2 regions of the Pseudomonas sp. DTU_2021_1001937_2_SI_NGA_ILE_001 genome follow, and region 2 is predicted to be linked to the other one. Evidence: predicted binding sites of a transcription regulator. Region 2 holds the regulator's gene; the other holds the start of a gene.
What was found. The regulator sigma-54, encoded in region 2, starts transcription at its own class of promoters, with help from an activator protein. The targets are predictions, from matches to a motif close to ANTGGCATNNANNTTGCTNT.
Positions count from the first base shown of each region.

Region 1 (14,439 bases), 790 kb from region 2:
GCAGAACCTGGCGTTCAGTGCCGAGGAACTGGCCGAGATCGACCGCTACGCCGTGGAAGGCGGTATCAACCTGTGGGCCAGGCCATCCTTGGCGCAGTGATTGCCGAAGCGGCGCTGGCCAGGCGCAGCAAGGGCGCGCTGTCATGGTATTGCGGGTAGTGCGCCTGGAAATCCAGGGCGGCCTGCACCAGCGCCGCATCGCTCAGGTGCGGCCCGCAGAACGCCGCGTTCAGCGCCCCCGCGTCGGCGCTCAGGCCCACCGGGAACGTGACCATCGGCCAGCCCGGCAGGTTCGGCAGCCGGCCGCCCTGGGGCAGCAGCAGGATGAAGTCCAGCGCCTGTTCCGCCAGCACCGCGTCCCAGCTTTGCGGATGGGCGGCAAGCTCGACCAGTTGTGCGCCCAGTTCGGCCAACTGGGCGTACAGGCGTTGCAGGATCTGCTCGGTGAACAGCGCGCCGAGCGTATCGGTCGGGCAGGGCACACCGATCCTTACGGCTGTGAGTGGGCGGGCCTGGTCGCGGGCGCTCACCGGCCAGCGCACCGGCGCGGTACTGGCCGGGCTGCCGGTGATGGCTTCCAGCACCAGGGCGGCGTCGCGCACCGAGCGGGCGATGCTGCCCGGCACGTCCCAGCCCATCGCCAGCCCCAGCGAGGGCTTGATGCCGCTGGCGCCATGCGCGGCGGTGGGAATCATGAACGCCTCGTCAGCGGTTTCGCCCAGTGCCGCTGCGCACAGCCGTGCGACAGGCGAAATGGCGCTCAGGCCGGCAGCATTGCCTTCGGCGTGGGTCGGGTCACGCAGCGGACCCAGCAGTACCGCACCCTGGTCCAGCAGGCGTGTAGCCAGAGACGAGTCGGCCAGGCGCCAGGGACTGTTGCGCCGTGCCGGTACCGCCAGCGATTCGCGGATGCCCAGCACGATGCCGCACAGCACCGGGGCCGGGCCGCGTGGGTCATCGGGATTGTTCAGCCATTGATCGGCCAGCCGCGCGCGGGTCAGCGCCTGCTGGGCGTCGATGTGCAGGGTCAGGCAATAGCCCTGGTCGGCACCACAGGCGCGCAGGCGGTCTTCGAATTCGTAGAGGCGCGCCAGATAGGCGATGGCCAGCTGTTCGGCACTCAGCTCACCGGTGCGCAGCAGCACGGCCATTTCGGCCAGCTCGTAGTCCACCACGCGATCACGCTGGCGCAGGGAGGCACGTGGCGGCAGGCAGGGAGGCAGGTGGCGGCAGCCACCGGGCGCAAGGCGTGGGTCCATCGCAGTCAGCTCCATGTGGCCTTGCCGGGCAAGGCCTTGGACCGGAGCTAATCAGCGAATACCAGGGGCGTAAACTGACAGAAATGACAGCGCAGGCTGCCAGCCCTTGAGGGCCGGGCCTGCCCTTTCGTCAGCTCTCTTCGCCGTCGTCCTCGTCGCTGCCGTCGACCTTCATGCCCAGTTCCTTGATCTTGCGGGTCAGGGTATTGCGGCCCCAGCCGAGCAACACGGCGGCATCGCGACGGCGACCGGCGGTGTGCTTGAGGGCCGTCTCGATCATGATCCGCTCGAAGGCCGGCACGGCGCTGTCCAGCAGGCTGGACTGGCCGCGCGACAGCGCCTGGTCGGCCCACTGGCGCAGCGCCTGTTCCCAGTTGGTGACCGGCGCGGCGTCCTGCGGCACGTTGAGCAGTTCCGGCGGCAGGTCGCTGATGTGCACCTCGCGGCCCGAGGCCATGACGGTGATCCAGCGGCAGGTGTTCTCCAGTTGCCGCACGTTGCCCTGCCAGGGCAGGTGCTTGAGGTACTCCTCGGTCTCGGCCTTGAGCAGCTTGGGCTCCACGGCCAGTTCCTGGGCGGCGCGGCTGAGGAAGTGACGGGCCAGGGTCGGAATGTCCTCGCGACGGTCGGACAGCCGCGGGATGTGGATGCGGATGACGTTCAGGCGGTGGAACAGGTCTTCACGGAACTTGCCGGCGTGGACCAGGCCTTCGAGGTTCTGGTGCGTGGCGGCGATGATGCGCACGTCGACCTTGACCGGGGTATGGCCACCCACGCGGTAGAACTCGCCGTCGGCCAGTACGCGCAGCAGGCGGGTCTGGGTGTCGGCAGGCATGTCACCGATTTCGTCGAGGAACAGCGTGCCGCCGTCAGCCTGCTCGAAGCGCCCGCGCCGCAGGTTGGCCGCGCCGGTAAAGGCGCCTTTCTCATGGCCGAACAGCTCGGACTCCATGAGGTCCTTGGGAATCGCCGCCATGTTCAGGGCAATGAAGGGGGCGATCGAGCGCGGGCTGTGGCGATGCAGGGCATGCGCCACCAGCTCCTTGCCGGTACCGGACTCGCCGTTGATCAACACGGTGATGTTGGAGTGGCTCAGGCGGCCGATGGCGCGGAACACCTCCTGCATCGCCGGGGCTTCACCGATGATCTCCGGGGTGCGGGCCATCGCCGGTGGCGTGTCGAGGCCCTGCTGTTCCTGGGCGTGCTGGTTGGCACGCTTGACCAGCGACACGGCTTCGTCGACGTCGAATGGCTTGGGCAGGTATTCGAAGGCGCCGCCCTGGTAGGAGGCCACGGCGCTGTCGAGGTCCGAATGCGCGGTCATGATGATGACCGGCAGGCGCGGGTGCTGCTCGCGAATGCGTGCCAGCAGGTCCAGGCCGCTGGCGCCGGGCATGCGGATGTCGGAAATGATCACGTCCGGCTGTTGCCGCGCCAGGCGGCTCATCACGCCATCGGCGCTGTCGAAACTCTGGGTGGTCATGCCTTCCTGTTGCAAGGCCTTCTCCAATACCCAGCGGATGGAACGATCGTCATCGACGATCCAGACAGTTTCGCTACGGCTCATGTCGAGGCGGCTCCTTGTTCCAGCGGCAGGAAGATCGAGAAGGCCGTGTGGCCGGGATGGCTTTCACACTCGATCAGGCCCTGGTGCTGGCTGATGATGTTCTGGGTAATGGCCAGGCCCAGCCCGGTACCGTCGGGGCGGCCGCTGACCATCGGATAGAAAATGGTGTCCTGCAGTTCGGGCGGGATACCCGGACCGTTGTCGATGATTTCCACCTTGGCCACCAGGCGATGCCGCACGTGGCCAATGGTGAACTGGCGAATGGCCCGGCTGCGCAGGGTGATACGCCCCAGGCGCAGTTCGTTCTGCGTGTTGATCGCCTGCATGGCGTTGCGCACGATGTTGAGCACCGCCTGGATCATCTGCTCGCGGTCGATGAGCACGTCGGGGATGCTCGGGTCGTAGTCGCGCACCAGGATGATGCGTCCCTGGCTTTCGGCTTCTACCAGGTTGCTGACCCGCTCCAGTACCTCGTGGACGTTGGTCATGGCCAGCGATGGCAGTTTGTTGGAGCCGAGCATGCGGTCGACCAGGTTTCGCAGGCGGTCGGCCTCTTCGATGATGACGTTGGTGTAGTCCTTGAGGCTTTCCTCGGGCAGCTCGCGGGCCAGCAGTTGCGCCGCGCCACGGATACCGCCCAGGGGGTTCTTGATTTCGTGGGCCAGGCCGCGCACCAGCATCTTGGTGGTTTCCTGCTTGGACAGCTGCGCTTCTTCCTTGGTGATGCGCAGCAGCCGGTCACGCGGGTGGATCTCCAGCAGCAGCAGGGTCTCGCCCTTGCTGAGGATCGGCGTGACGGCGTAGTCGACGGTCAGGGTCTGGCCGGCCAGCGCGGTGAGCATGGCCTCGCGCTTGGTGAACGGGTGGGCCTGCTCCACGGCCTGGCGCAGCGAACTGAGCGCTTCGGCAGACTCGGTGAACAGCTCGCTGATGAACTGTCCGTGGCTGCGCTGGCCGCTGATGGCCAGGAGCATTTCCGCGGCGGGGTTCATGTACTCCAGGCGCAGGTCGGCATTGAGCAGAATCGTCGCAGTGGTCAGGTTGTCGAGTAACAACCGGTGCAGCGCATCGCTGATAGTCATGAATCCGGGTGACCTCTTCTGGCACTTTTCATCGTGTGGCATGGGCGTCGGGTGACGTCCTTGGCATCGGCACGATCATGGGACAGTGCTTGGCAGGGTGCTGTGCCGGTCAAGGTTGCAAGAACCAAACCAAGGCTCCGAAAAGAAGCGTATGGCGCATGAAAACCGGGCTTTTTTTGTGCCGTTGTGGCCTCACAGCGACGCACGATTGCCTGCTTTGACCCGAAGTGGGGCCGATCAAGCCAAGATAGGACGAGTTGTGCACCAGTTTAGTGCATTGTGGCGCCGGGGTGGGCGCCTGCCCCAAATACAGACACTTTGCCTGCTCTGATTAGAGGAACGGCACCCAGCTGCGCTTTTCTTCCGGTTTGTCCTTGAGCGGGCACTCGGGACGCACACCGTACTCTTCGGCCTTGCAGGGGTTGGCCAGGCGTTTCTGGTTCAGCGAGATGCGTTGCAGGTGGAAAGGCTGGTTGGGGGTCTTTTCCAGCAGGCGGCCCAGTTCGTCGTAGATCTCCACGGAAATCTGGTGCGTGCCGCGATCGAGGTTGTCCAAGGCGAACACCGGGCTGCGCCCTGGCGCGCCCACTGGCTGGCCATCGAGCAGCAGAAGGTAGCGATGGCCGTCCTGCAGGGCAGGGTCGCTGCTGACCGTGACGATCACCTTGCCTTCGCCGCTGCGTACCGTGCTGTCCGGCTCCGGCACCAGGATGCGCAGCAACTGGTAATGGAACATGGGCTTTTTAACCGGTTGTGCAGGGCCGATCTTGACGTCCCGGGTGCGCGGCGTGCTGCTCATGTTGTTTGTGGGGGTCACGTCCAGGCGCTTGGCGTTCTTGCGCGGCTGGTCGGTGAAGACCCGATTGCCCTCGGCATCGATGTAGGTGTAGATCGGTGTGGCCACGGCCGGCAGCGCCGCCAGCAGCAGGCACGACAACAGGGCGCGCAGGCTGGGCATCTCAAGGCCTTCCTGCGGCGGCGCGCAATACGGTCAGGGTCACGGTCGGGCTCTGCTGGATGACCCGGCGCACATCATGCACCAGCACCGCGAAGCGGTGCTCGCCGCGGTCGAGATTCACCACCTGCAATTGCGGCACATTGGTGGGCTGGCCGTAGGGGGTGCCGTCTACCAGCAATTGCAGGCGATGGCCGGGCTGCAGCTTGGGCACGATCTTCACGCCGATGCTGAAGGTGCCGTCATTGGCACGGATGGCGCCCTCTTCGGGCAGGCCGGTCAGGGCCAGCTCCTGATAGGTGAAGGTTTCGGCCGCTGCTGGCGGCGCGGGCTGCGCGGCAGCTGATGGCGATGAAGCGGCCGGGGCAGGTGGCGTGGGGATGCTGTTGAGCGGTTTAAGCTCCACCGACTCTGCACGTGTGCCGTCGGGGGGCTGGTTACTGTAGGCGGTGTTGCCGTTGGCGTCGGTGTACTTGTAGATCTGCGCCATGGCGGGCAGGCAGATCAGCAACGACAGGCAGGCAAGGCGACGGCGCATGGGAGTCTCTAAAAGCGGGCAGGCGATGGAGCCTCAGCATAATGCAGATCGCCCGCCGTTGCCTGGCGGGGTGTCAGTAATCGCGTACCTGGTCGAACCACGCCTGCGCCCGTTCGGCGCTGACCCCCAGGCGCATGGCATGTTCGCTCTGGCTGAGTTGCCAGATGGCCTCGCCCAGGTCATCGCGCTCGCTGCTCTCGATGCCCTTGAGCGAGTTGAAGTGTCGGGCGAAGGCGCTGAATGCCGCTTCTGCCTGTACCGCGTCTGCGGCCAGTGCCAGGCTGGCCAGGGCCTGGTCGTAGGCACCGTTGGCGATCTTGGCCAGGCGCTTGGGCCAGGCGGAGAACGGCCGGCCGTACTCCGCCTCCCACCACAGCGGCTTGCGCAGCTGGCTGACCGAGGCGTGGCCGTTCCAGCCCCGCACCCGACCCCGTGCCTTGACCTGCTGGCGCAGACGCTTGCCGGTGGCTTCCTCGACATTGAAGGCGATGAAACGCTCCAGGGCCGGCCAGCTGTCCAGTGCCGGCAGGCCCTGAAGGTCGGGCATGAAGCGTAACTCCAGGGCTTCGAGCCGCGGGTGGCGGGCCAGCTCCTGCAGGTCGCAGAAATGCCCCCACAGGTCGAGGCTGCGCAACTGGGTGAAGCGCCGCAGGCACTTGAGCGAAACCGGTTGGGCCATCGGGCCGTTTTGCAGGGCCAGGTGTTCGACCTGATGCAGGATGCCCAGGTCTGGCAATTCGAAGGGCGGCCCCTGACGGCGCGGGCTGGTGCGCGGTGCCAAGGCCAGTGACCAGGGCAGGTCGCCCTCGGCCACGAAGCGTGACAGTTCGCCGTTCAGGCTGAGATGCCGGTAGGCCCAGGTGGTGTGGCTGGGCAGGGTCATGCGCAGGCGGCTGGTTGCAGGCGCCAGGTGGATCGCCAGGCGGTGCAGGGCGGCCTGGCTGGCATCGACCCAGGTGTCTTCGGCTAGTAGCGGCGTCCAGACCATTTCCTCGATGGAGCGCTGGCTGGCCCAGCTCACGAAGCCGGTGTCACCGCCGGTATAGCTGAGAAAGCGTGGCCAGGGTGAACCGGCCTGAGTGGCGAAAGGATCGAAGGCATTCCAGGCGAGCCGCTCGTGGGCCTCGGCGTGCAGGTCGGCCTTCTTGCCGAGCGCCGCCGGGCCAATGCGCAGGCTGCCGACCCCAGGCTCCATGGACAGGGTGTGGCTGCGGGGGCCGGTAAGGTCGATGACATGCCGCCCTTCAGTGTGCACGGGCACGGGGGCGTCGATGGCGGGGTCGTGGTGGCTCATGCTGAACGTGGTATTTCCCTGTCTGAATCGTTCCTGTGCCGGTGCGCAGCCCTGGCGGGGAATGATTTTGCCATCAGATGCGGAATAAGGCGGCGCTGATTTTCGACTATTTGCAGGCCGCCTGAGTGTTGCCCGGTCACCCTGCTAGCGGGCGCAAAGGCTGGCAGTCGCCTGGTGCCAGGCCTGCAGGTACGAGGCGTCGCCCTGAACCTGGCGTTGCCGATCGGCGAGCCATTGCCGACAGGCGCCATCGGCGCGATACGGCGCAAAGTGCGCCATGTCCTGGAGCATGCGTTCCTGCAGGTCATCCAGGGCCGGGCGAATCTGTGTGGCGAGGTTCAGGCGTGGGGTCTGCGGCGCCTGGCCCTGGCGTTTCCAGGCGTCGAGGCTGGCGTGCTGGCTGATCTTGCTGGCTTCGATCTGGTCGGCGAACAGTTGCCGTGCCCAGGCCGGGTCGACCTGCCACTCGCGGGCGCGCTCGGCGGCCCGGTCAATCACCTGGCGCTCGCGGGGGCGGTCTTCGACCGGCTGGCCGCTGTCCCATTTGCTCAGCGCCACGGGGGTAGCCAGGGCCAGGCGCTGCTCGATATCGCCCAGCAGCGGTGCCAGGGCTTCGGGGGGATGGCGGGTGCTGGTACAGGCTGTCAGCAGGCTGAGCAGTGCCAGTGCGGCAAAACCCAGGCGGGAAGGGCGCGGCAGGCAGGACGAAAGCATGGAGAACCTCCAGGAAATCGGAACGGCGATGCAGCATGGCACAGCCGGATGACGGGTGTGCGATGAATATCTATTGGTCGCCTCCCGGCCCTTGCGCGGTTGAAGCCGCGCAAGGCCAGGATGCCCAGCTGTTCAGGCAGGACCGGCTGCGGCAGGGCAAAAAAAAGGCCACCCGAAGGTGGCCTCTCGATGCGCCGGCAGGCGGCGCAACAGGAATCAGCAGCTGTAGTACAGCTCGTATTCCAGAGGGTGTACGAAGGTACGGACCTTGATTTCTTCTTCCGACTTCAGCTCGATGTAGGCATCGATGAAGTCGTCGGAGAACACGCCGCCCTTGGTCAGGAACGCACGGCCTTTGTCCAGCTCTTCCAGGGCCTCTTTCAGGCTGCCGCACACTTGCGGGATTTCCTTGGCTTCTTCTGGTGGCAGGTCGTACAGGTTCTTGTCGGCGGCATCGCCTGGGTGGATCTTGTTCTGGATACCGTCCAGGCCAGCCATCAGCAGGGCGGCGAAGGCCAGGTATGGGTTGGCAGCCGGATCCGGGAAGCGGGCTTCGATGCGGCGGGCGCGTGGGCTGGAAACGTATGGAATACGGATCGAGGCCGAGCGGTTACGGGCCGAGTAGGCCAGCATCACCGGAGCTTCGAAACCTGGGACCAGACGCTTATAGGAGTTGGTCGACGGGTTGGTGAAGCCGTTCAGGGCCTTACCGTGCTTGATGATGCCGCCGATGAAGTACAGGGCGGTGTCGGACAGGCCGGCATAGCCTTCGCCGGCGAAGGTGTTCTTGCCGTCTTTGGCGATGGACATGTGCACGTGCATGCCCGAGCCGTTGTCGCCGTACAGAGGCTTCGGCATGAAGGTCGCGGTGCGGCCGTAGGCGTCGGCAACGTTGTGGACCACGTATTTCAGGGTCTGTACTTCGTCAGCCTTCTTGACCAGGGTGTTGAACTTCACGCCGATTTCGTTCTGACCGGCGGTGGCCACTTCGTGGTGGTGAACTTCGACGACCTGACCCATCTCTTCCAGTGCGTTGCACATGGCAGTACGGATTTCGTGGTCGTGGTCGACCGGTGGAACCGGGAAGTAGCCGCCCTTGATGCCTGGACGGTGGCCCTTGTTGCCACCTTCCACGTCCTGGTCGGTCATCCACGAGCCTTGCTCGGAGAAGATCTTGAACATGGAGCCGGAGATGTCGGACTTGTACTTGACCGAGTCGAAGATGAAGAACTCAGGCTCCGGGCCTACGAATACGGTGTCACCGATACCGGTGCTCTTCAGGTATTCCTCGGCGCGGTGGGCGATGGCGCGTGGGTCGCGATCGTAGCCCTGCATGGTGGACGGCTCGATGATGTCGCAGACCAGGATCAGGGTCGGCTCTTCGGTGAACGGGTCCAGTACGGCGGACTCGTCGTCCGGCAGCAGGATCATGTCGGAGGCTTCGATGCCTTTCCAGCCGGCGATGGAGGAACCGTCGAACATCTTGCCGATTTCGAAGAAGTCGTCGTCCAGCGCATCGCGTGCCGGCATGGTGACGTGCTGCTGCTTGCCTTTGGTGTCAGTGAAGCGCAGATCAATCCATTTAACGTCATGATCTTTGATGAGTTGAACCGACTTCGACATAGTGTCCTCCGGGTGGGTTGAGGCCGATGCTTTTGTAGGGGCCTCTGAATTTGGGTGATGCCGGCGCAAAATACTCTGCCATGGCTACCTGCCTCACAAGGGAGCAATTTGCATGCCAGTGCCCCGAGATGGGCTGGCCGCCCCAAATACAAGCGTTTACGTCGCATCCACGAAATTCCTGGAAAAATATTGCACCTTATTGATGCTTATTTTTCCGAGTTTGACCCTTTTTGGTGCGCTGACAATCGGATGTACGATAGTTGGTCAAAGCTTGAGCAATTTCCGCTATAATCCGCGCCCCTCTTTTTTTGTCGGCCCTTCACGCACTGTTTCCATGAAGCTCATCGTCAAAGTTTTCCCAGAAATCACTATCAAAAGCCCGCCGGTGCGCAAGAAGTTCATCCGCCAGCTGGCCAAGAACATCCGCACCGTGCTGCGCGAGCTGGACGAAAACATTGTCGTGGGCGGCGTCTGGGACAACCTGGAGGTCGAGACCCGGGAAACCGATCCGAAGATCCTGCAGGGCATCACCGAGCGGCTGAGCTGCATGCCCGGCATCGCCAACTTCCTGCAAGTGGCCGAATACCCGCTGGGCGACCTCGACGACATCGTCGCCAAGTGTCGGCAGCATTACGCCGACCTGCTGCCCGGCAAGATCTTCGCGGTGCGCTGCAAGCGGGCCGGCAAGCATTCCTTCAGTTCCATGGACGTCGAGCGCTACGTCGGCAGCCAGTTGCGTCGCGAGTGCGGTGCCGCCGGCATCGACCTGAAGAATCCCGAGCTGCTGGTGCGCATGGAGATCCGTGACGACCGCCTGTTCGTGGTGCACAGCCAGCACCAGGGCCTGGGTGGCTACCCGCTGGGTGCACTGGAACAGACCCTGGTGCTGATGTCCGGTGGCTTCGACTCCACCGTGGCGGCCTACCAGATCATGCGTCGTGGCCTGATGGCGCACTTCTGCTTCTTCAACCTCGGCGGCCGTGCCCATGAATTGGGCGTGATGGAAGTCGCGCATTTCATCTGGAAGAAGTACGGCAGCTCGCAGCGCGTGCTGTTCATCAGCGTGCCGTTCGAAGAAGTGCTGGGCGAAATCCTGCAGAAAGTCGACGACGGTCATATGGGTGTAGTGTTGAAGCGTATGATGTTACGCGCAGCCTCGGCGATGGCCGAACGCCTGGAGATCGACGTGCTGGTCACCGGCGAGGCGATTTCCCAGGTGTCGAGCCAGACCCTGCCGAACCTGGCGACCATCGACTCGGTGACCGACAAGCTGGTGCTGCGTCCGCTGATCGCCACCGACAAGCAGGACATCGTCAACCTGGCGACCCAGATCGGCTCGGCCGATTTCGCCCGGCACATGCCCGAATATTGCGGGGTGATCTCGGTCAACCCGAAGACCAGCGCCAAGCGCTACCGCGTCGAGCACGAAGAGACGCGCTTCGACATGGCGGTCCTGGACCGTGCCCTGGAGCGCGCCAGGCTGGTGGCGATCGACCGGGTGATCGACGACCTCAGCCAGCAGGTCGCGGTCGAAGAAGTCCACCAGGCCCTGGCCGGCCAGGTCATTCTCGACATCCGCCATCCGGATGCCCAGGAAGACCAGCCGCTGGACGTGCCTGGCGTTGAAGTACAAGCCGTGCCGTTCTATGCACTGAACAGCCGCTTCAAGGAACTGGATGGCAACCGCCAGTACCTGCTGTATTGCGACAAAGGCGTCATGAGCCGCCTGCATGCTCACCACCTGCTCAGTGAGGGGCATGCCAATGTGCGCGTATATCGACCGAGCTAAACGCCCGGGGCTGTTTGCCTGTGGCTTGCGTCACCGGCCCCCCGACGCTGTCACGGCCGTACCTGAAGATTTCCAACGTTAATCGCCGCCCGCGTCCGGACGGCAGACCGAATCCTCTGATCGAGATACACAAGTGATCGAAAATCTCCGCAACATCGCCATCATCGCGCACGTTGACCACGGTAAAACCACTCTGGTCGACAAGCTGCTGCGTCAGTCCGGCACTCTGGAGCGCAACGAGCTCAACGACGAGCGCGTGATGGACTCCAACGACCAGGAAAAAGAGCGCGGCATTACCATCCTGGCGAAGAACACCGCCATCCGCTGGAACGACTACCGCATCAACATCGTCGACACCCCCGGCCACGCCGACTTCGGTGGTGAAGTAGAGCGCGTGATGTCGATGGTCGACTCCGTGCTGCTGCTGGTCGACGCCCAGGACGGCCCGATGCCACAAACCCGCTTCGTGACCAAGAAGGCCTTCGAAGCCGGTCTGAAGCCGATCGTCGTGATCAACAAGGTCGACCGTCCAGGCGCGCGTCCTGACTGGGTTCTGGACCAGATCTTCGACCTGTTCGACAACCTCGGCGCCACCGAAGACCAGCTGGACTTCCAGGTCGTCTACGCCTCGGCCCTGAACGGCATCGCCGGTCTGGACCACACCGCCATGGGCGAAGACATGACCGCGCTGTACCAGGCCATCGTCGACCACGTTCCGGCGCCAAGCGTCGACGTCGACGGCCCGTTCCAGATGCAGATCTCCGCTCTGGACTACAACAGCTTCCTGGGCATCATCGGCGTGGGCCGTATCGCCCGTGGCCGCGTCAAGCCGAACACCCCGGTGATCGCCATCGACACCGAAGGCAAGAAGCGCAACGGTCGTATCCTCAAGCTGATGGGTCACCACGGCCTGCACCGCGTCGACGTCGAAGAAGCCACCGCTGGCGACATCGTCTGCATCAGCGGCTTCGAAGAGCTGTTCATCTCCGACACCCTGTGCGACATGAACAACGTCGAGGCCATGAAGCCCCTGACCGTCGACGAGCCAACCGTTTCGATGACCTTCCAGGTCAACGACTCGCCGTTCTGCGGCAAGGAAGGCAAGTTCGTCACCAGTCGTAACATCAAGGAACGTCTGGACAAGGAACTGCTGTACAACGTGGCCCTGCGCGTTGAAGAAGGCGACTCGGCCGACAAATTCAAGGTTTCCGGCCGTGGTGAGCTGCACCTCTCGGTTCTGATCGAAACCATGCGCCGTGAAGGCTTCGAGATGGCCGTGGGCCGTCCTGAAGTGATCATCCGCGAAGTCGACGGCGTCAAGCAGGAGCCGTTCGAGAACGTCACCATCGACATCCCTGAAGAATCCCAGGGCAAGGTCATGGAAGAGATGGGTCTGCGTAAGGGCGACCTGACCAACATGGTGCCGGATGGCAAAGGCCGTGTGCGTCTGGAGTACAACGTTCCGGCCCGTGGCCTGATCGGTTTCCGTAACCAGTTCCTGACCCTGACCAACGGTGCTGGCATCCTGACTTCGATCTTCGATCGCTACGACACCATGAAGCCAGGCCAGATGTCCGGCCGCCTCAACGGCGTTCTGGTTTCGGTCGAAACCGGCAAGGCGCTGACCTACTCGCTGGAAACCCTGCAGGCTCGTGGCAAGCTGTTCATCGAGCACGGCCAGGACATCTACAACGGCCAGATCATCGGTCTGAACAGCCGTGACAACGACCTGGGCGTGAACCCGACCAAAGGCAAGAAGCTCGACAACATGCGTGCTTCGGGCAAGGACGAGGTCATCGCCCTGGTTCCGCCGGTTCGCCACACCCTGGAACAGGCCCTGGAATTCATCCAGGACGACGAGCTGTGCGAAGTGACGCCGAAGTCGATCCGTCTGCGCAAGAAGATCCTCGACGAAGGCGAGCGTACCCGCGCTGCCAAGAAAGCCAAGGCGTGAGACTTAGCCCCGGCTGAATGAAAACGCCCCCGGTCGCAAGACCGGGGGCGTTTTCGTTTGTGCGGGTGGAAGGTTCGGCTTCAGCGCATCAGAAATCCAGCGATACGCGGGTCGGACCACGGCTCACCGCAGAGTTGGCGTTCTTTTCCGCCGGCTTGGGCTTGTAGGCGCAGTAGCCGGGGCGCGGGCCGATCTTCGGGTGGTTGCGGCAGGTGTCCGGGCGCTTGTCGTAAATGGTGCACAGGCGGCTCTTGCGGTCCAGGTACAGGCAGTCGTTGTTGCTCATGCGCTGCAGGGTGAAGATGCCGGTCTTCTGGTTGAAGCGCTCGATGATGCCTTCCTTGAGCAGGCGCTTGGCGATGTTCTTCGGCGGCTCACCCTGTTCGAACTCGTCGACGATGCCGATGCGGATCAGGTCCTTGATCTTCACTTCGACCGGCAGGGTGCAGCAGGTGGACATGCAGCCCCCGCACATGTGGCTGGAGTACTTGGCCCAGGTTTCCAGGCGGTCGAGTTCGGCGGCGGCGATCAGGGTGGGTTTCATTCTGTTTTCTGGGTGGTCATCACGGGCGCGGGATCATACCGGCCCGCCGGGGTTTGCGGTAGGCAGTGCAAGCACCCTTGGTCGCCTGGCAGGCAGAAATCCGGTCACAGAGCGGCTTTAGCCGCAATACCGTTCGACTAAGCGCTGTGCGACCAGGTAGGAGCGGCTTCAGCCGCGAAGCGACCGCCTGTTCACAACAAATGCAGTGAATTTCCTGGCGCTTTCGCGGCTAAAGCCGCTCCCACCGGTTGTCGCGGCTCATGAGGCTTGTAGCACTTCAGCCAGGCGTTCACGGGCTTCCTGGCGTTCGGCCTGGCTGGGTCGCGCATGCGGGTTCAGGCTCGACCATTGCGGATGGGCGCGTGCCCGGCGCAACGGGGCGGGCAGCTTGCCGGTACGCCATTGGGTGTCCTGCGGTGTCTCCAGCTCGATGCGCTGCATCGCCGCATGCCCACGCGCGTCGAGCGCCAGCAGCAATTGCCGCTGCCGCAAGGCCAGCAAACGCAGCACGGCGTCGTCCACGGTCAGCTCACGTTCGCCCTTGAGCTTGCCGAGCAGGCGGTTGCCGTAGCCCTTGGCGGTCAGCAGCGCGCCGCCGGCAATGGCCCCGGCCAGCGCTGCTGCACCCAGGGTCAGGCCGCCGACCAGCAGGTCCACCCCGGCACCGGCTGCCGCCCCTGCCGCTACGCCACCGCCGACCCGTACGCCCAACAGGCGCAGGGTCTCGGGGTTGAACAGATCGTCGCCCCAACGCCCGTCGAGCAGCGGCAGGTCGCCGGTCGAGGCGTCCTGGGGGCGAAAGGCATAGAGCTGCAACAGCGACTCGACGCACTGCTGCTCACGTTGACGCACGGCCTGATGCAGCGCCTCGATGGCCTGGCGTTCGGGGTCGGCCTGCGCCGGCACACTGCGCCGGCTGGCGGCACAGTCGATCAGCAAGTCGGCGATCAGCCGCGCTGCGGCATGGCGCCTGGCCTGGCGCTGGGTTTCCAGGTCGCTGATCAGGCGCTCCAGTTGGGGCCGGGCGTTTTCCAGCAACAGCGCCAGGCTTTCGTACAACCGGCGCTCGCCGTCCTGCGGGGGCGCCACGCTGTCGAAGCGCACCAGGGCATGCAGGCCC
Region 1 is NZ_CP135971.1:3,447,034-3,461,472, reverse strand. It holds gene mgrA (L-glyceraldehyde 3-phosphate reductase) at 1-100, shown strand, start outside; gene RRX38_RS14850 (amidase family protein) at 66-1,259, opposite strand; gene ntrC (nitrogen regulation protein NR(I)) at 1,390-2,826, opposite strand; gene glnL (nitrogen regulation protein NR(II)) at 2,823-3,908, opposite strand; gene RRX38_RS14835 (DUF4124 domain-containing protein) at 4,240-4,866, opposite strand; gene RRX38_RS14830 (DUF4124 domain-containing protein) at 4,868-5,401, opposite strand; gene RRX38_RS14825 (hypothetical protein) at 5,475-6,695, opposite strand; gene RRX38_RS14820 (chorismate mutase) at 6,840-7,409, opposite strand; gene glnA (glutamate--ammonia ligase) at 7,626-9,032, opposite strand; gene thiI (tRNA uracil 4-sulfurtransferase ThiI) at 9,367-10,821, shown strand; gene typA (translational GTPase TypA) at 10,955-12,775, shown strand; gene RRX38_RS14800 (YkgJ family cysteine cluster protein) at 12,864-13,319, opposite strand; gene RRX38_RS14795 (DUF3482 domain-containing protein) at 13,578-14,439, opposite strand, start outside.
Region 1: glnA (glutamate--ammonia ligase) is a predicted target of sigma-54. The motif match lies at 9,133-9,152, and genes of this name have one in related genera.

Region 2 (14,439 bases):
ATGGCGATGGCACGGGCCAGGGCGACCCGGCGCTTCATGCCGCCGGACAGCTCGTCGGGCATCAGTTCGACCGCACCGCGCAGACCAACGGCCTGCAGCTTGAGCAGCACGATGTCGCGGATCATGTCCTCCGGCAGTTCGGTGTGCACCCGCAGGGGGAAGGCCACGTTCTCGAACACGTCCAGGTCGGTGAACAACGCGCCACTCTGGAACAGCACGCCCATGCGCTTGCGCGCATCGAACAGGTCGCCACGCGACAATTGCGGCAGGTTCTGGCCATTGACCCAGACCTCACCGGTATCCGGGCGCAGCTGGGCGCCCATCAGGCGCAGCAGCGTGGTCTTACCACAGCCCGATGGGCCCATGATCCCGGTGACCTTGCCCTTGGGAATACGGATATCGACATCGTTGAAAATGCTGCGGGCACCGCGCTTGAAGGTAACGCCCTTCAATTCGACCGCGTAAGCGTCATCGGCACTCATCTAAACTCCTTGCGATACGACCCAGTCATGGCGCCACCTCCGCCAGAGCGAAGGCAAGAGCGGCCTGAACGGGCCGGACAAGCCGCGCACTATATCATCGCCACGGCACACCACCCAAGCACGGAACCGGCGCACCGCCTCCGCTTTCATATCCATTTGCTACAGCGCCGCCCGGCCTCGTCACGCACCGGGAACACATCGGCGAACGGCTGCGACGATCAGGGCGTGAGCCGGATCGACATTACGGCTATAATCCCCGCCTTTTCCCAGTCTGACCGACCCTGACATGAGCCAATCCAGCGACCTGATCCAATCCGCACAGCGCACCATCCGCCTAGAGATAGAAGCCATCGAGAGCCTGCTGGGACACATCGATGGCGATTTCGTGCGTGCCTGCGAGCTGATCCTGGCCAGCAAAGGCCGGGTCGTGGTGGTCGGCATGGGCAAGTCGGGACACATCGGCAACAAGATCGCCGCCACCCTGGCCAGCACCGGAACCCCGGCGTTCTTCGTCCACCCTGCCGAAGCCAGCCATGGCGACATGGGGATGATCACGCGTGACGATATCATTCTGGCCCTGTCCAATTCTGGAACCACCAGCGAGATCGTCACCCTGCTGCCGCTGATCAAGCGCCTGGGCATCCGCATGATCAGCCTGACCGGCAATCCGGAGTCGACCCTGGCCAAGGCCGCCGACGTCAACCTCAATGCGCGCGTCGAACAGGAAGCCTGCCCGCTGAACCTGGCACCGACCTCCTCGACCACCGCCGCCCTGGTGATGGGCGACGCACTGGCTGTCGCACTGCTCGAAGCGCGTGGCTTCACCGCCGAGGATTTCGCTTTCTCGCACCCCGGCGGTGCGCTGGGGCGGCGCCTGCTGCTCAAGGTCGAACACGTCATGCACAGCGGTGACACCCTGCCCAGCGTCCCGCGCGGCACCTCGCTGCGCGACGCCCTGCTGGAAATGACCCGCAAGGGCCTGGGCATGACCGCCATCGTCGAACCCGACGGCCGCCTGGCCGGAATATTTACCGACGGCGACCTGCGCCGCACCCTGGACCGCGCCCTGGACATCCGCCAGGCCAGCATCGACCAGGTGATGACCGTGCACGGCAAGACGGTGCGCGCCGAGATGCTCGCCGCCGAGGCGCTGAAGATCATGGAAGATCACAAGATCAACGCACTGATCGTCGTCGACCAGGAAGATCGCCCGGTGGGCGCCTTCAACCTGCAGGACCTGGTCAGAGCCGGGGTGATGTAATGGAGAATCACGCAGTGAACGAACAATTGCAGCAACGCGGCCAACGCATCCGCCTGGCAGTCTTCGACGTCGATGGAGTACTGACCGACGGCCGTCTGTACTTCTTGGAAGACGGCAGCGAATTCAAGACCTTCAACACCCTCGACGGCCAGGGCATCAAGATGCTCATCGCTTCGGGTGTCACAACGGCTATCATTAGCGGACGCAAGACACCGGTGGTCGAGCGCCGAGCGAAGAATCTCGGCATCGCGCACCTGTACCAGGGCCGCGAAGACAAACTGGTGGTACTCGACCAGCTGCTTGGCGAACTGAACCTGACCTACGAAGAAGTCGCCTACCTGGGTGACGATCTGCCAGACTTGCCGGTGATCCGCCGCGTCGGTTTGGGGATGGCCGTGGCCAATGCCGCGCCCTTCGTTCGCCAGCACGCCCATGGCGTGACCCAGGCTCGCGGTGGCGAAGGTGCCGCACGCGAGTTCTGCGAACTGATTCTCGCTGCCCAGGGCAAGCTGGATGCCGCCCTGGCCGCTTATCTGTAGAAACCGTCTTTTTATAGAAGCCGCATATGCTCAGCAAAAAGATCCGCACTTACCTGGTTCTCGGCGCTCTCGCCCTGCTGCTGGCTGCAGCCGGCTACTGGAACGTCAGCCCGGAAAGTTTCATGGACCAGCCGGCACAAGTGGCCGACGACACGGCCATCGACTATTACGTCATCAATGCGCGCAGCGTGCAGTACCTGCCCGACGGCAAGGTCCAGTACGAGATGACCGCCGACAAGGTCGAGCACCTGAAGGCCACCGAGGTGTCCCTGGTGACCACCCCGGACCTGCAGATGTACCGTGGCACGCTCTACCCCTGGCATGTGCAGAGTACCCGTGCCGAGGTCTCGCCCTCCGGGGACCAGGTGGAGCTGATCGACAACGTTCGCGTGGCGCGCACCGATGAAAAGCAACGCGCGACCATCATCACCAGCAGTCGGATGACTGTATTCCCACAGAAGCAATATGCGCAGACCGAGCAAGCCGTTAAAATCGACGCCGCCGGCGGTGTCAGCACGGCGGTCGGGATGAAAGCCTATTTGAAAGACGGCAGGATGGACCTGTTGTCCAAAGTAAGAGGACAGTATGACGCTCGTTAAAACCCTCCCTTTATTGCTCGGCCTGGGCGCAGCACTGGGAAGCGCGAGCGCCTGGTCCCTGCCGACCGACCGTGATCAGCCGATCCACATCCAGTCCGACGACGCGCAGCTGGACGACAAAAAAGGCATCGCCACCTATAAAGGCAACGTAATCATCACCCAGGGCTCGATGAAGATCACCGGCAACACCGTGACCATCACCCGCAATGCCCAGGGCGAAGTCGACGTGTTCACTTCGGTGGGCAACCTGGCCTATTACGAGCAGAAGCCCGCGGTGGACAAGCCCATCGTCCAGGCCTATGCCGTCACCATCCAGTACTACGCGGCGCAGGATCGCATCGTGCTGATCGACAAGGCCAAGGTCATCAACGACGGCAACACCTCCGAAGGCGAGAAGATCGTCTACGACACCGTGCGCCAGGTCGTCAGTGCCGGCCGCGCCACAGGCAACCAGGTCACCGCGCCACGTCCGCGCATCGACATGGTCATCCAGCCGAAAAAGAAAACCGAACAGCAGCAGAAGGCGCAGTAAATGGCGACGCTTAAAGCCCAGCACCTGGCCAAGAGCTACAAGAGCCGCCAGGTCGTACGCGATGTCAGCCTGTCCATCGACAGCGGTCAGATCGTCGGCCTGCTGGGCCCCAATGGCGCCGGCAAGACGACCTGCTTCTACATGATTGTCGGCCTGGTCCAGGCCGACCAGGGCCGCGTACTGATCGACGACCTGGACGTCAGTCACCAGCCCATGCACGGCCGCGCCCGTGCCGGCATCGGCTATCTGCCACAGGAAGCCTCGATCTTCCGCAAGCTGAGCGTGGCCGACAACATCATGGCGATCCTCGAGACCCGCAAGGAACTCGATGCCGCCGCCCGCCGCAAGGAACTGGAAAGCCTCCTGCAGGAATTCCACATCACCCACATCCGCGACAGCCTCGGCATGAGCCTGTCCGGTGGTGAACGCCGCCGCGTGGAGATCGCCCGCGCCCTGGCCACCTCGCCGAAGTTCATCCTGCTCGACGAACCCTTCGCCGGTGTAGACCCGATTTCGGTCGGCGACATCAAGCAGATCATCCATCACCTCAAGGCCAAGGGCATCGGTGTCCTGATCACCGACCACAACGTGCGTGAGACCCTGGACATCTGCGAAACCGCCTACATCGTCAACGACGGCCAGCTGATCGCCGAAGGCGATGCCGAGACCATCCTGGCCAACCAGCTGGTGAAAGAGGTTTACCTGGGCCACGAATTCCGCCTCTGACAGCGCTCAGGCTGTTGACAACAGATTATTTGTCATGACGCTCTAGGCAAGCACTCGGGCTTCAGGCATATAATTTGCTTATAAGGCGGCGCCCAGGCGCCCTGTAGTGGATGGCGCTCTCCGGCGCCGGCGAATGAAGGTGTTGAGCAACTGCCATGAAACCATCGCTAGTCTTGAGAATGGGCCAGCAGCTGACGATGACGCCGCAGCTGCAACAGGCCATCCGCTTGCTTCAGCTCTCGACCCTGGATCTGCAACAAGAGATCCAGGAAGCGCTGGAATCCAACCCGATGCTGGAACGCCAGGAAGAAGGCGACGACTTCGACAATTCCGACCCCATGGCGGACAACGTCGAGAACAAGGTGACCAGCGAGCCACAGGAACCGACCTTCCAGGAAACCGCCACCACGGTGGACAACCTCGAGGAAGGCGACTGGAACGAGCGCATCCCCAATGAGCTGCCGGTCGACACCGCCTGGGAAGACATCTACCAGACCAGTGCCAGCAGCCTGCCCAGCAGCGACGACGATGACTGGGACTTCACCACCCGCACCTCGGTCGGCGAGAGCCTGCAAAGCCATCTGCTCTGGCAGCTCAACGTCGCACCGATGTCCGACACCGATCGCCTGATCGCCGTCACCCTCATCGACTGCATCAACGACCAGGGCTACCTGGAAGAATCCCTCGACGAACTGCTGGAAGCCTTCGACCCGGAGCTGGATATCGAGCTCGATGAGATCGAGGCCGTGCTGCATCGCATCCAGCAGTTCGAACCGGCCGGGGTGGGGGCGCGCACCCTCGGCGAATGCCTGTTGCTGCAACTGCGCCAGCTGCCCGCCAAGACCCCTTGGCTGAGCGAAGCCCAGCGCCTGGTCAGCGACTTCATCGACCTGCTCGGCGGTCGCGACTATTCGCAGCTGATGCGGCGCATGAAGCTCAAGGAAGACGAACTGCGCCAGGTCATCGAACTGGTGCAGAGCCTCAACCCCCGCCCTGGTTCGCAGATCGAGTCCAGCGAGCCGGAGTACGTGGTGCCTGACGTGATCGTGCGCAAGGACAGCGACCGCTGGCTGGTGGAGCTGAACCAGGAGGCGGTGCCACGCCTGCGCGTCAACCCGCAGTACGCCGGTTTCGTACGCCGCGCCGACACCAGCGCCGACAACACCTTCATGCGCAACCAGTTGCAGGAAGCGCGCTGGTTCATCAAGAGCCTGCAGAGCCGCAACGAAACGCTGATGAAGGTCGCCACGCAGATCGTCGAGCACCAGCGCGGCTTCCTGGAGTACGGCGACGAAGCCATGAAACCGCTGGTCCTGCACGACATCGCCGAAGCGGTAGGCATGCACGAATCGACCATTTCCCGGGTCACCACGCAGAAGTTCATGCATACGCCACGCGGCATATACGAGTTGAAATACTTCTTCTCCAGCCACGTCAGCACCTCCGAAGGCGGCGAATGCTCGTCCACGGCGATCCGCGCCATCATCAAGAAACTGGTGGCCGCGGAAAATCAGAAAAAGCCATTGAGTGACAGCAAGATCGCTGGTTTACTGGAGGCACAAGGCATTCAAGTCGCCCGTCGCACCGTCGCCAAGTACCGCGAATCGCTGGGCATTGCACCCTCCAGCGAGCGCAAGCGGCTGATGTGACCGATGGGGTTCAGGCGGCGATCCCGAGCTCGATCGCAGCCGAACCCGGCCAAAGCGTTCCAGTGGCAGGCACGGCCTGCCTCTTATGCACAGGCAAAGGAGAGAGCAGTATGCAAGTCAACATCAGTGGACACCAACTGGAAGTGACCAAGCCCCTGCGCGAATATGTGGAGCTCAAACTCAAGAAACTCGAAGGACATTACGACAAGATCACCAATGTCCAGGTCACCATGACGGTCGAGAAGCTGAAACAGAAAATCGAAGCCACGATGCATATCCCTGGTGGTGAAGTGGTGGCCAACGCCGAACATGACGACATGTATGCGGCCATCGACCTGCTCACCGACAAGCTCGACAGACAATTGCTCAAGCACAAGGAAAAGCAGCAAAGCATCCTCAAGGGTGCGACCGCTCGCTAACACACCCGACCCATGATCCGACTTGAAGATATCCTGACCCCCGGCCGTTCCCTGGTGAACGTGCCGGGCGGCAGCAAGAAGCGCGTACTCGAACAGATTGCCAACCTGATCGGCCGTGAAGTACCGCAACTCGAAGCCAATACCGTATTCGAAAGCCTCGTGGCCCGTGAAAAGCTCGGCTCCACGGGCTTTGGCAATGGCATTGCCATTCCCCACTGCCGCCTCGCCAACTGCTCATCGCCGGTCAGTGCGGTGCTGCACCTGGAAACCCCGGTCGACTTCGACGCCATCGACGGCGCGCCCGTCGACCTGCTGTTCGTGCTGCTGGTCCCCGAGGCTGCCACCAACGAGCACCTCGAACTGCTGCGCCAGATCGCCAGCATGCTCGACCGCGACGAGGTCCGCCGGCAGCTGCGCGCCGCGCCAAGCAGCGATGCGCTGTACCAGGCAGTGCTGAAAGAACTCAAGGGCCATTGACCATGAGCCCGCGCATGATCGTCGTCAGTGGTCGTTCCGGTTCCGGCAAGAGCACTGCGCTCGACATGCTGGAAGACAACGGTTTCTACTGCGTCGACAATCTGCCAGCGGGCCTGCTGCCCGAGCTGGCGGAACGCGCACTGCTCAACACCGAACAGACCGAGCCGCTGCTGGCGGTCTCGATCGACGCGCGCAACATGCCCAGCCATCTGAGCCGCTTTCCGCAGATCCTGGAAGAACTCCGCGCCCGACATATCCAGTGCGACGTGCTCTACCTGGACGCCGATGATGCCACCCTGCTCAAGCGTTTTTCGGAAACCCGTCGCCGCCATCCGTTGAGCAGCTCGCAGCGCTCCCTGGCCGAAGCCATCCACGACGAGAGCCTGCTGCTCGGCCCGATCGTCGACCTGGCCGACCTGAAGATCAACACCACGCACCTGAACCTTTACCAGCTGCGCGACACCATCAAGTTGCGCCTGCTGAACAAGCCGGAACCCGGCACCGCGTTTCTCATCGAATCCTTCGGCTTCAAGCGCGGCATGCCGGTGGATGCCGATCTGGTGTTCGACGTGCGATGTCTGCCCAACCCTTACTGGAAGCCGGAGCTGCGCGAGCATTCCGGTCTGGACCCGGTGGTGGCCGAGTACCTGGCAGCGCAGCCAGACGTAGAAGAGATGTTCCAGGACATCTTCGCCTATCTGAACAAATGGCTGCCGCGCTTCGCGGCCAGCAACCGTTCCTATGTCACCATTGCCATTGGCTGCACCGGCGGGCACCACCGCTCGGTCTACCTGACCGAACGCCTGGGCCAGATCCTGCAACAAACACTCAAGAACGTTCAGGTCCGTCACCGCGACCTCAGCTGAAGGACTTTCACTGCGATGCCCGTTCGTCAAATCACCATCATCAACAAACTGGGCCTGCACGCCCGGGCCGCTGCCAAGTTCGTCGGCGTGGCCGGCAAGTTCCCCTGCCAGATCAAGGTCGGCCGCTCGCCGGAGAGCCTGGTGGACGGCAAGAGCATCATGGCCGTCATGATGCTGGCCGCTGGCAAGGGCACCGACATCCACCTGTTCGCCGAAGGCGAACAGGACGAGCAGGCTCTCGATGGCCTGGTCGAGCTGATCAACAACAAGTTCGATGAAGGCGAGTGACCACGCCAGCGAGCACAAAAAAGGGGATGCCACACGGTATCCCCTTTTTCGTGATCGCCTGGGCGTCTAGGCACCCAGCCATGTGACCGCGTGGGCCACCAGCAGGACAACTCCGCCAAACAACAACAGGCTGCCCAGAACCCGGCGCAAGCGCTTGAGACGCACGCCCGCAGTACTTGAACCTCTACCCTGCGCGGCTTTTTCCACCACGAGCATCAGCCCAGCGCTGCCTGGTAGCGGCGCGCCACTTCATCCCAATTGATGACGTTGTAGAAGGCACCGATGTATTCGGCGCGGCGGTTCTGGTACTTCAGGTAGTAGGCGTGCTCCCAGACATCCAGGCCCAGGATCGGCGTGTTGCCGTGCATCAGCGGGCTGTCCTGGTTCGCGCTGTGCTCGACCACCAGTTTTTTCTCTGGGGTAACGCTCAGCCAGGCCCAGCCGCTGCCGAAGCGCTTGACCGCCGCGTCGGTGAACGCACTCTTGAAGGCTTCGAAGCCGCCCAGTTGCGTATCGATGGCCTGGGCCAGCACACCGCTTGGCTGGCCACCGCCCTGGGGCTTCATCACGGTCCAGAACAGCGAGTGGTTGGCGTGCCCGCCGCCGTGGTTGATGACCACCGGGCGCAGGTTTTCCGGCAGGCTGTTGACCCTGGCCACCAGCTCTTCGACCGGCAGCGACTCGTACTCGGTGCCGGCGATGGCCTTGTTGATGTTATCGATGTAGGTCTGGTGGTGCTTGGTGTGGTGGATCTGCATGGTTTGCGTGTCGACGTGCGGCTCCAGCGCCTCGTAGGCGTAGGGCAGTGCAGGCAAGGTATAGGGCATATCAGTGGACTCCTTGGTATTGGCCGATCGGCGAATGCCGGCGCACGCCAGGCTCACGCTCACCCACGCCGCTCAGCAGGCGCTGGGTGCGCGGGTACTCACCGTGTTCGCTGATGAAATTCAGCAGCTCGGCATAGGTGTGGTTGCTGTGGCGCAAGGCCGCCTGGCGCAGGGCTTCGGGCAGCCGTGGGTTCTGAACGGCCTGCAGCAGCCGCTGATGGATAGCGCAGAGGTATTCGGCGCTCTCCTCCGGCTGCCCCAGGCTCAGGTGCAGGTCGGCCAGGTTGTGATGGGAAATGACGCAGGCGGCCACGGCTTCGTCCGCGTCCGCCCAGCGCTCGAACAGCACCTGGGCGAGCGCCAGGGCCTGAAGGTACAACTCACGAGCCTCGACCCAGTCGCCGAGGTTGAAACAGCGATTGGCCTGTTCGATGGTGCGTTTCCAATGCTGCATGATCACCTCCAGAACGCCGGGCGCGACTCGCTCAGATCCCGCCGGCGGTGAGTTTTTCGGGGTTGAGCAACGTCTCCAGCTGGCTGCGTTGCAGGTCGGTGTGTTCCAGGGCCACATCGATAATGGGGCGGCCCTGCTGGTAGGCCTTCTTGGCGATCTCGGCGGCCTTCTGGTAACCGATGATCGGGTTGAGTGCGGTGACCAGGATCGGGTTGCGCGACAGCGCCTCCTGGAGCTTGGCCTGGTTGACCTTGAAGCTGGCGATGGCCTTGTCGGCCAGCAGGCGGCTGGCGTTGGCCAGCAGCTCGATACTGCGCATCAGGTTGTCGGCGATGATCGGCAACATCACGTTCAGCTCGAAGTTGCCCGACTGCCCGGCCACCGTGATCGCCGCGTCGTTGCCGATCACTTGGGCGGCGACCATGGCGGTGGCCTCGGGGATCACCGGGTTGACCTTGCCCGGCATGATCGACGACCCGGGCTGCAAGGCTTCGAGTTCGATCTCACCAAGCCCGGCCAAGGGGCCGGAGTTCATCCAGCGCAGGTCGTTGGCGATCTTCATCAGCGAGACCGCAGTGGCCTTGAGCTGACCGGAGACGGCCACGGCGGTGTCCTGCGAACCGATCAGCGCAAACAGGTTCTGGCCAGGGGTGAAGGTCACTCCGCTCAGGGCACTCAGGTGAGCATTGAAGCGCTGGGCGAATTCGGGGTGGGCGTTGATGCCGGTGCCGACGGCGGTGCCACCCTGGGCCAGGGACTGCAGGCTCGGCTGCAGCGCCTGCAGGTTGACGATGTTGGCGCGCAGCTGGCTGGCCCAGCCGTCGAGCACCTGGCTCATGCGCACCGGCATGGCGTCCATCAGGTGGGTGCGGCCGGTCTTGACGAACGGATGCACCTGTACGGCCTTGTCGGCAGTGACCTTGACCAGGTGCTCCAGTGCCGGCAGCAGGTGCTCATGCAAGGCCAAGGCGGCACTGACATGGATGGTGGTAGGGATGATGTCGTTGCTGCTCTGGCCGCAGTTGACATGGTCGTTGGGGTTGACCGTCTCGCCCAGGATGCGTGTGGCCAGGGTGGCGATCACCTCGTTGGCGTTCATGTTGGAGCTGGTGCCGGAGCCAGTCTGGAAGATATCCACCGGGAAATGCACCATGAAGTCCTCGGCCAGCAGTTGCTCGACGGCCTGGACGATGGCACGGCTCTGCCCGGCACTGATCTGCTGCAGCTCCAGGTTGGCCTTGGCTGCGGCAGATTTGGCCAGCAGCAAGGCACGGATGAACTGCCGCGGCATGCGCTGCTGGCTGATCGGGAAGTTGTCTACCGCACGCTGGGTCTGGGCACCGTACAGCGCCTCGGCGGGCACCTGCAGTTCACCCATGCTGTCGCGTTCGATACGGGTATTACTCATCGGAATGTCCTTGCAGCAGTTCAGTGAGAGAAATCGAAGGTTGCAGCACGCAGCTGGCCAGCTCATAGGCGCAGGCGCGCCATTGGCGGTCGCTCGCCAGGGTCTTGAGATCCCGCAGCGGCCGCCAGCACTGGTCCAGGCACAGGCAGCGCCAGTGCCACGGCAGCACCGTGTCGCGGGCGGTGTCGAGCAACAGGCGGAATGAGGCCTGGGCGATATGGCGATTGGGAATGCCCTTGAAGCGGGCCAGATAGCGGCCTTCGGCGAGGTAGTGATCGATGAGGCGAGGCTCGTCCGGGTCGAGCCCGCAACGGATCCGCAGACCCAGTGCGTGCCAGCTTTGCAGCTGCGGCAATTCATGCAGGACAGACGCCATGAGCCCCTCTCACCCAATTAATGATACTCATTATTAATTGAGATTAAGAATCATGACAACCCTGGAATTTGCCGAGGCCACGAGCGCAAGAATCGGGTACAAGCGGCTTTAGCCGCGAAAATGCCGGTAAAGAAAATACATTTGCTGTGAATGTGACGCCGTCTTCGCGGCTGAAGCCGCTCCTACCCTGTCGGGCTGATCAAGGGGGAAATTTCGCTTGCCGGGGCAATTCCTACCCATCAGTCAGGCTTTTCCTGCGGTCATTTCGCTTTCATTTGTGCGAACTTTCCGAGAAAATCCCGGCCTCTTGCATGGGGTATCGTCGAACACTAGGCTGCGTTCGTCGCTGAATATCAGCGATCGGGTTTAGCAGCTCGTTGTGACGACCGCACGCATGTACCGCCTATGGCGGCTTTGCGTGGGGCACCTTCGGGTGCGCCGGTTTTTGCGTCGTCCACCGGTCTGCTAACCCGCGACAAAGCCGCCACCTCTCGCACGTTTAGCAGCGTCCGTCCGGTGGCCCTCATCAGGACGACGTCATGAAAACCGTAATTCCCGACCCACCCTGCCTCGAAGACGCCCTGCTCCACATCCACAACGTGCTACGCAGCGCCGCCGCCACCGCCTATGAAAGCGCCGATCAGCTCAACGGCCCGCAACGCGATCTGGCCCTATCCACCCATCACCTGATCGGCCTGGCCCAGTCACTGCTCGACGAAACCCTGGAGCGGCTGGAAACGGCCTGATTCAAGCAGGGCTCATAGCGGTGCTCCAGCCACACCCGGTAGGAGCGGCTTCAGCCGCGAATTCACTGCACTTCACCACCGATGCAGTTAATATCCTGGCGATTCGCGGCTAAAGCCGCTCCTACTGGTGCCGCCTTGAAGGATCAGCTGCCCGCGACGGTCATGCGCTCGATCAGCACCGAGCCGGTGCGAATGTTGCCGCGCAGCTCCAGGTCGCTGCCCACGGCGACGATCTGGCGGAACATCTCGCGCATGTTGCCGGCAATCGTGACTTCCTGGACCGGGAACTGGATCTCGCCATTCTCTACCCAATAACCCGCGGCGCCCCGCGAGTAGTCGCCGGTGACCATGTTCAGGCCGCTGCCCATCAATTCGGTGACCAGCAGGCCACGCCCCATGCGGCGCAGCAGCGCAGCCTGATCCTCGCTGCCATGGGTGACGAACAGGTTATGCACACCGCCGGCGTTGGCCGTGCTCGGCATGCCCAGCTTGCGCCCCGAGTAGGTGCTCAGCACATAGGACACCAGGTCGCCATTCTCGACGAACGGCTTGGCATAGGTCGCCAGGCCGTCGCCGTCGAATGCCGCGCTGCCCAGGGCGCGCATCAGGTGCGGACGCTCGTCGATGGTCAGCCACTCGGGGAACAGGCGCTGGCCCAGCGTGCCCTCCAGGAAGGATGACTTGCGGTACAGGTTGCCGCCGGAAATCGCCCCCAGGAAGCTGCTGAACAGACCACCGGCCAGCTCGGCCGAGAACAGCACCGGCACTTCGCAGGTCGGCACCGGGCGGGCACCGAGGCGGCTGGCAGCCCGTTGCGCGGCCTTGCGCCCGATACTCTGCGCATCACTCAGCAGTTCGCCCTGGCGGTTGACGTCATACCAGTAGTCGCGCTGCATCTGGCCGCCGTCTTCGGCGATCATCACGCAGCTCAGGCTGTGCCGGGTGGAGGCGTAGCCGCCGATGAAACCGTTGCTGTTGCCGTACACCCGGCAGCCCTGATGGGTGTTGAGGGTGGTGCCGTCGGCATTGCGGATGCGGCTGTCGGCTTCGAAGGCCGCCGCCTCGCAGGCCAGAGCTTTCTCGATGGCTTGCTCGGGGCTGATGTCCCACGGGTGGAACAGGTCGAAATCCTGGATATCCCGCGCCATCAGCGCAGCATCGGCCAGCCCCGCACTGTGGTCTTCGGAGGTGTGCTCGGCAATCGCCAGGGCGGCGGCGACGGTTTCGCGGATCGCCTCCGGGCCGGTGGCGGAGGTGCTGGCCGAGCCCTTGCGCTGGCCAACGTACAGGGTGATACCGAAACCCTGGTCGCGATTGAACTCGACGGTCTCGACTTCGCGCTGGCGCACCGAGGTCGACAACCCTTGGTCCACGGACACCGCCACTTCACAGGCCGTGGCGCCCTGGCGGCGCGCTTCGGCGATGATCTGCTCGACCTGTTCCTGCAGGGCGGGCAAGGCCTGCGGGCCGACGCTTGGGGTTGCACTCATGACTTTCTCCATCAAATTCTGCTTTCGGCACGGCCCGTATACCGAGCGGGCCGGACAAGCGGCCCCCGACTGGTTATCATGGCGCCGTTTATTTTCGGACGGCCCCCATGGTTGATTCTTACGACGACTCCCTTGATGGGGAGAAAAGCAAAACCCAGGTAAAACGTGAAATGCAGGCTCTGGTAGAGCTTGGCGAACGCCTGACGACCTTCAAACCCGACCTGCTGGACAAGCTGCCGCTGACCGACGGCCTGCGCAAGGCGCTGGCCGAAGCCCCGAAGCACACGGCCCACGCCGCGCGCAAACGGCACATCCTGTTCATCGGCAAGCTGATGCGCGACCAGGACCAGGAAGCCATCCTCGCCATGGTCGACCAGCTCGACAGCTCGACCCGCCAGTACAACGAGCGCTTCCACGCCCTGGAGCGCTGGCGCGACCGGCTGATCGGCGGTGATGACGGCGACCTGGAAAAATTCGTCGCCGAGTACCCCGATGCCGACCGCCAGCAACTGCGCTCGCTGATCCGCCAGGCCCAGCACGAGGTGGCGCGCAACAAGCCGCCGGCCTCGAGCCGCAAGATCTTCAAATACATCCGCGAAGTGGACGAGCTGCAGCGCGGCCTGCGCTGAAGCCCTCCCCCTGCACGCCACTCAAGCCCCGGTGCCGCCCACGGTGATCGCATCGAGCTTGAGGGTCGGCTGGCCTACGCCGACCGGCACCGACTGACCATCCTTGCCACAGGTGCCGACGCCGCTGTCCAGCGCCAGGTCGTTGCCGACCATCGACACCCGGCTCATGGCCTCGGGCCCGTTGCCGATCAGGGTCGCACCCTTGACCGGCGTGGTGATGCGCCCGTCTTCGATCAGGTAGGCCTCGCTGGTCGAAAACACGAACTTGCCGCTGGTGATGTCGACCTGACCACCGCCGAGGTTGGCGCAGTACAGGCCTTTCTTCACCGAGGCGATGATTTCCTGCGGGTCGCTCTGCCCGCCGAGCATGTAGGTGTTGGTCATGCGCGGCATCGGCAAGTGCGCGTAGGACTCGCGGCGACCGTTGCCGGTACGCGCCACGCCCATCAGCCGGGCGTTGAGCTTGTCCTGCATGTAGCCCTTGAGCACACCGTTCTCGATCAGCGTGGTGCACTGGGTCGGTGTGCCTTCGTCGTCGACGCTCAGCGAACCCCGGCGACCGGCCAGGGTGCCGTCGTCGACGATGGTGCACAGGCTCGACGCCACCTTCTCGCCCATGCGTCCGCTGTAGGCCGAGCTGCCCTTGCGGTTGAAGTCGCCTTCCAGGCCAT
Region 2 is NZ_CP135971.1:2,659,503-2,673,941, forward strand. It holds gene RRX38_RS11385 (ATP-binding cassette domain-containing protein) at 1-482, opposite strand, end outside; gene RRX38_RS11390 (KpsF/GutQ family sugar-phosphate isomerase) at 769-1,743, shown strand; gene kdsC (3-deoxy-manno-octulosonate-8-phosphatase KdsC) at 1,743-2,282, shown strand; gene lptC (LPS export ABC transporter periplasmic protein LptC) at 2,309-2,881, shown strand; gene lptA (lipopolysaccharide transport periplasmic protein LptA) at 2,868-3,413, shown strand; gene lptB (LPS export ABC transporter ATP-binding protein) at 3,414-4,139, shown strand; gene RRX38_RS11415 (RNA polymerase factor sigma-54) at 4,295-5,788, shown strand; gene hpf (ribosome hibernation-promoting factor, HPF/YfiA family) at 5,899-6,207, shown strand; gene ptsN (PTS IIA-like nitrogen regulatory protein PtsN) at 6,220-6,684, shown strand; gene rapZ (RNase adapter RapZ) at 6,687-7,550, shown strand; gene RRX38_RS11435 (HPr family phosphocarrier protein) at 7,566-7,838, shown strand; gene RRX38_RS11440 (superoxide dismutase) at 8,054-8,665, opposite strand; gene RRX38_RS11445 (hypothetical protein) at 8,667-9,119, opposite strand; gene RRX38_RS11450 (class II fumarate hydratase) at 9,151-10,527, opposite strand; gene RRX38_RS11455 (FagA protein) at 10,520-10,903, opposite strand; gene RRX38_RS11460 (DUF6124 family protein) at 11,443-11,649, shown strand; gene pmbA (metalloprotease PmbA) at 11,793-13,139, opposite strand; gene yjgA (ribosome biogenesis factor YjgA) at 13,247-13,768, shown strand; gene tldD (metalloprotease TldD) at 13,790-14,439, opposite strand, start outside.